DNA from 2 places in the Flavitalea flava genome. Region 2 is predicted to be linked to the other one. Evidence: riboswitches for the same ligand, from Rfam matches in the RefSeq annotation. Region 2 holds a riboswitch; the other holds the start of a gene.
What was found. A riboswitch is a leader RNA that binds a small molecule or an ion and turns the genes downstream of it on or off. The one in region 2 is predicted to bind cobalamin.

Region 1 (3,426 bases), on a different contig from region 2:
GCGAATCATATTGTTCAGCAGTCAGGTCTCCTTTTTTAAGCCTGGCTCTTATATTCCGTACTTCCGCGGTTTGCGGGAAGGAACCGATCGTGGTTGTTGGGAACAAGGGTAGATGAAGGGCCTCCCGCTGTTGGATTTTGCGCAGGGAAAAATCATGCTGCCGAATTGCATCCTTTTCGGTAATACCGGCCGTTCTTTTTTTTACGGAAGGTTTGTGGATCAGGGAAGAGGTTTTACGGCTGATATTAGCGCTGATATTACGCTTCCATTTTTCGTTGGCAATAATCTTGTTTTCATCGGAGGCCAGTTGTTTTAACGTAACCACCTCATCGATTTTTTGTTTGGCAAAGGCCAGCCATTGTTTTAATTCCGGGATCAGCACCGTATCGTTCGTTTCCAGATCCAGGTCGCAGGGTGAATGGAGCAGGGAGCAGGAAGGGGCGATCCAGATCCTATCTTTACCGATCTTTTCTACTGCCTTGTCGATATAAGATAACGATTGCTGATAATCATTGATCCAGATATTCCTGCCATCGACAACGCCCAAAGATAGATTGGTTTTTGATTTTTGGAAGCCGCCGCTCAGCACATCCTCCAGTTGCGAAGGGCATCGTACCAGGTCGAGGTGAATGGTTTGTACGGGCAGGCTTAGTACAGTAGGCAGGTTTTTACCGTAACATTCAAAATAACTGGCTAAAATGATATGCAGACCGGGGAATTTACCCTTTATCTCCTGGTAAGTTTTGACAACAACGTCCAGTTCGGCCTTCGTCAGATCAAGAGCCAGGCAGGGTTCGTCGAATTGTATATAATGGGCCTTGCTATCGTCCAATTTTTTCAGCACTTCCAGGTAAACCGGCAGTAGATTTTTCATCAGTTCCAGCCGGTGAAACCCCGGTTCTTTTTCTTTGCCCAATAACAAATAGGATACTGGTCCCAAAAGGACAGGTTTTACATTGAATCCTTCGCGTTTTCCTTCATTGAATTCATGGATGACCTTATTGGAAAAAGAAGTAAAAGTCTGGTTGGCCGTGAACTCCGGGACGATATAATGATAATTGGTATCGAACCATTTGGTCATTTCCATGGCGGTAATATCGAAACCATCTTTCTGGTATCCCCTGGCCATGGCGAAAAGCAGGTCGATATCCGTCAATTGTTTTTTTTCCATCAGGGTATGATATCTTTCCGGGATCGCACCCACCATCAGACTGGTATCCAACACCTGGTCATAAAAAGAGAAGTCATTACAGGGGATCAGGTCAATCCCGGCGCCCCTCTGTAATTGCCAGTTATGGCGCCGGATGTTTTGCCCGGTAAACATTAGTTGTTCCGCGGGAAGGTTGCCGGACCAATACAATTCCGATGCTTTTTTGAGCTCACGTTGACTACCTATCCTCGGATAGCCTAAGTTGTGTGTTTGCATGTTTTTGCTTTTTAAATGATTAATGATCAGTTAAAAGCCTTTGCTAAACCTCACAATGCTTACGTAGGAATAAAATGTAAAAGAAAGAGAAAATGTAAGGATTGGCCTGGGTGTGTACTACATCCCACAAGATCCTGGACTCCGGGAAAATCCGGGAATCCGGTAAAGACCTGTCCATACACCAATCTGACGTTCTGCTTCATTCCACGAAAGCATTGTCAATACGGTAAGGCAGGTCTCCTGGCTTGTAACATTTTTGCCGTCCTTCCCATCCCGGAATTACGGGACAGTGGACAACGTGGGCAAAAATCGTTTACGTTACTTACAGTTGCGGGACAGCTTGTGATTTACACACAATTCCCTTTTAACCCCGGGGCTACCCGGGGACCATTTCCGCTTGATGAAGAAATATAGAAAAGAACTTTAAGGTGCAAAAATACTTGATTTGAGTCCGTATTGCAAATAAATTGACAAACCGGCAGAGATTATTAATTTTTCAGGTAACTTAAGGGGGTATATTACTAATGCCATATTCGAAAACAAGGAAATCAAAACCGCGCTTACCAATACCAGGTAGAACACCCATCTCATTTTAATAATATCAAACTCTAACGACCATGAATCAGTACCTTTTAACGCTTGCTTTTTTGGGGATTCTTTTCACATCCCAAGGCCAGAATCAAGTAAAACATCCATCGGAAGAACCCTTGCCAGCCGGGCTTCAGACCTATCTTCAAACCATTCAATTTGGTTCGATCGGCAGCAACAAACCGACAGTTCATTACCAGGTACAATCAAAAAACCTGGTCCGGGTAAAGGTGCAATGGGAGCTAAGGGATTCGGTCAGACAGGACGATCTTCAGGTCAATCTGACTCCTTCCTTCAAACCGACGTTTAACTGGGCGCCGCATCTCACGCCTACCGATGATCATATCATTGCCCAGCATGTCTTCAGATCGCCGGCACTTATAGTATCATCGGGCCAAAAACAGATCATCCTGATTCCCGATCTGGACCTGTTACAAAAAAAGCATGCCGTGGATTGGTATATGGATATGAATGCCCCCGCCAATAAACTAACGATCGGGTGCAGCAGATCGAAAGTAAAGGAACATGTCTTATTTGTACGGGAAAAAGGTGCAATCTATCCGCCGGGCAAAATTGAATTAGGTTTTTATCTGATGACTGCGGATGATCAGGAGAGCATCTTTGACCCCTGGAAAAATGTCTTATCCTTTTTCTGGAAAAACTGGGGCAATCCTTTATATCAGGCCGGGGAACCCTTACTCAATAAGGATCTGGGAGCATACGTCGGCCAAACCTATAACTGGGCATTTAACTCCTGGAAGAAAAATGTATGGCAGGATTTTACCCTGAACGGAAAAGAGGTAGGAGCGCCGGTCTTTATCGTCAATGTCAGCCAAAGCCCGAATTTCCCGGGCAAACCGGATGAACGGGAATTCCGTTCCATCTGGAACCAGGCCTGGTTTTGTTCTTTACGTTCTGCACAGGGTCTGTACCGGTATGCCCGCAAGAAGGATGACAGCAGCCTGCTTAATTATGCCTTACGGACAAAAGAACTGGCCCTTTCTTTCCCACAGACCAATGGCTTTTTTTACAGCGTGATCGGGACAGAAATGGAAAAGGTGCAGGAGGGAGGCAAAACCTATAACCGTTCAAAGGGTTGGGATACCCATTATTTCGGCAATTCCAACCGTAACCCGTATACGAGAAAGGCGGAAGCGTCTCCTTTCCATATTCTGGATATGAGTGTTACCGCCAACCTCATGCTGAGCTGGTATGATGAACTGGAAAAGGATCAACGTTTATTGGATTATGCTGTCCGCTATGGTGACGCCTTGATCGCCATACAGCAGGAAGATGGTTTTTTCCCCGGCTGGTTGTCCCTGGAAACCCAAAAGCCAATGGATCATCTTAATCAATCCCCCGAATCGGCGATGTCGGTTACCTTTTTATTAAAATTATACGAGCTTACCAAG
Region 2 (3,426 bases):
AAAGGATTTTTTGAGACCCGGGATTATAAAAATGTCCTGGGTTCTCAGGATAGCCTGCAAACAGATGATCATATCAACAATTGGCAATACCTCCTGTTCGGGCAGGCCGATTGGAGAATGAAGGGGGGATGGACGCTTACTGCCGGAGCCAGCTTTAATAAATCCTCCGTTAATCTTACCCGCACTTCGGTATTGCCTTCCGTCACCAATAAGATAAACTTCAATAACAAAGTAGCGCCCCGCATTGCCGTGTTAAAAAAGATCTCTGCCGGGCTAAGTTTGTATGCCAGCGCAGCCCGTGGTTTTTCAACGCCTACGGTTCAGGAATTGCAGAAGTCGAATGGGATCGTTGGGCCCCCGTTACAACCCGAAGATGGATTCGATTATGAGCTCGGCGCCAGGGGCAGCCTGTTCAACAACAAATTTTATTTCGATATCAATGCTTTTTATTTTCATCTGAATAAAACGATTGTACAACGGATCGATACCGCCGGAGTAGCATATTCCATTAACGCAGGAGGTACGAACCAGCATGGGTTGGAGAGTTTTCTCTCCTACCAGCTTGCTGATCACCCCCGCCGGTTTTTCAGCAATGCACGAATATGGGTCAGCCATACCTGGCATGATTTCCATTATAGGGACTTTATACAGAAAGGAAGCGATTATTCCGGCAACCGCCTCCCCAGCGTTCCTCCGCAATCCGCGGTAGCAGGCCTGGACCTGGCATTAAGGCCCGGCTTTTACCTGAATGCCACCTATACCTATGCTGACCGTATTGCGTTGAATGATGCAAATTCGGCCTATGCCGGTTCTTATAATTTATTGGGCGGCAGGATAGGATACCGGAAAGGTCTTGGCAGCAAACTGAGATTGGATATTTTTTGCGGTGTAGACAATCTTTTCGATACCCGGTACAGCCTTGGAAATGATATCAATGCGGCGGCAGCCACCCCCGCTTCGGCCCGCTATTATAATGCCGCACCCGGAATCAATTATTTTGCAGGGTTATCTTTAAATTTTAAGACGAAATAGGATACCTCTTTAATCCACATCAGAACTGAGTCAACCGTCATATGTTCTCTATTCAGCATTTTATTGTAGATTTGTGCCGATTTTGGTTGGCGCCCAGGCGCCATTAAAAGGGAAGACCGGTGAAAATCCGGCGCTATCCCCGTAGCTGTAAGCTCTCCCAGTACCCCCTGTTCGATCTTCATACCACTGTCCAATCAACGATGGGAAGGTGTCGAACAGCAGAGCAAGCCAGAAGACCTGCCAGGATCTTTTATCATTCAAGGCTTTCGGGTGAAAGGCATGGAATGTAAAATGTCCTCCTTATAAGGCAGGCAATTTATATTTCTACTTTATTTTCATTTTTTCCGAAGGCTCATTCAATTAACCAATGGTTTCCATTAATAAGGAGACCAAAAATCTACATGTGGAATGAGCAAGAAACTAATGGCCATGCTTATGTTATCGGCAGCCGGCACAAGCGGCTTAATGGCGCAGACTGGAACAAAGATCAAAAAAGACAGCACCGTCAAAGAACTGGACCAGGTGATCGTAACGGCCACCAAATCTCCGGTAAAACAAAATGAGACAGGAAAGGTAGTAACGATCATTACCAAGGAGGAATTGGAAAAAAGCACAGCGAAGACTTTAGGCCAGATCCTGAATGAGCAGGCAGGAATAACCGTTGGTGGGGCCCTGAACAATACGGGTTCCGTTCAAAGCATCTACATGAGAGGAGCCGCATCCGGCAGAACCCTGATCACCATCGACGGCGTTCCGGTAAACGATCCCTCCACTCCCGGGAATGAATTCGATATCAACCTTATTGCTCCGGACAATATCGAACGGATAGAAATATTAAAAGGAGCACAATCCACCTTATATGGATCGGACGCGATTGCCGGTGTTATCAATATTATCACCACAGGGGATATAAAAAAACCTTTCAATGTAAGGGCCAGCCTTGCCGGAGGAAATTATGGCACCTACAAGGGTAATCTCCAGGTTTTTGGGAAGGCCAACCAATTCACGTACAGCATTAAATATACCCGGTTGCGTACCGATGGTTTTTCTGCCGCCTATGACAGCAGTAAAAAGGGGAATTTCGACCGTGATGATTATTCCGGAAATGCTGTTACTACCAATCTTGCCTGGACCCCTACGGCAGAATTAACGGTAAAAGGATTTGCACAATACAGCCGGTATAAAACAGGAATCGATGCCGGATCATTTGCAGATGCAAAAAACTATGATGTCACCAGCAAAAACTGGTTGCTGGGCGGGGGCTTTGTATACAAATTGCCAAACGTAACCCTCAATGGTAACTACCGGTATGGTACGGTAAAAAGAACGAGTCTGGAAGACAGCGTTTTTGGCCAGCCTTATTACATGGATAAATTCCAGGGAATTACCCAATTCACGGAGCTATTCGCCAATACATCCCTCGGAAATGGGTTTACACTCTTAACAGGAGCGGATTACCGATACGCGTCTATGAATGATACTTCCGTATCTATTAGTTCTTTTGGCACCTATCCGGGGAATTTCAAGGACACTTCGCTTAGCCAGACCTCCATGTACGGATCCTTGTTCTTTAATAGTCATTTCGGCCTCAATGTCGAATTGGGGGGAAGATTAAATACCCATTCCCGATATGGAAGCAATTATACGTATACGTTCAATCCTTCTTTCCTTTTGCGCAGATCGGTCAAAATATATGGAAGTATTGCTACAGGGTATAAGGCGCCAAGCCTCTATCAATTATATTCTTCATATGGCTCTCCTGATCTTCAGCCGGAAACATCTTTGAATTATGAAGGAGGAATACAATACAGCAATGCCATCTTGAATTCCAGGGCTACCTATTACTACAGGAAGATAAAGAATGGCCTTGATTTCGATTATACTACCTACACCTATTTTAATGCCAGCAGGCAAAAAGCTCAGGGAATAGAATTGGAAAACAGGGTGCAATTAACCCGTCAATTGTCGCTTACCGCTAATTACACCTGGCTTAAATCGTCGGAAGAGATCCAGAATCGCATTGACTATAAAGATACCACCTACCAGTATTCACTTAGAAGACCTAAGCATACCATTAATGCGACTTTAGGCCTCCAGGCAACCCGTCAGCTATTTATCAGCGTTAGCGGGCATTATGAAAGCAAACGGCATGATGTAGGCGGCTATCAGGTTGCAGATGTGCCATTGGACAGCTATTTTATTCTGAACGGTTATGCTGAATTCCAGCCGGTAAAAAAATTGAAATTTTTTGCGGATGCCAAAAATATCACTAACAAAAAATTCTTTACTATATTCGGTTATAACTCTATTCCGTTCATGATAACCGGAGGAGCTACCCTTGATCTGTAAGCAATACGTTGATCTTTCGTCATAATATTGATTTGTAAAAAGAGC

Region 1: another riboswitch for cobalamin. It lies ahead of metE (5-methyltetrahydropteroyltriglutamate--homocysteine S-methyltransferase); the one in region 2 lies ahead of ACX0G9_RS09715 (TonB-dependent receptor plug domain-containing protein).

Annotation. Positions count from the first base shown of each region.
Region 1 covers NZ_JBTLQH010000003.1:34,306-37,731, forward strand. The annotation lists gene metE (5-methyltetrahydropteroyltriglutamate--homocysteine S-methyltransferase) at 1-1,426, opposite strand, end outside; cobalamin riboswitch at 1,640-1,833, opposite strand; gene ACX0G9_RS04780 (hypothetical protein) at 2,044-3,426, shown strand, end outside.
Region 2 covers NZ_JBTLQH010000007.1:203,029-206,454, reverse strand. The annotation lists gene ACX0G9_RS09720 (TonB-dependent receptor) at 1-1,032, shown strand, start outside; cobalamin riboswitch at 1,099-1,291, shown strand; gene ACX0G9_RS09715 (TonB-dependent receptor plug domain-containing protein) at 1,441-3,381, shown strand.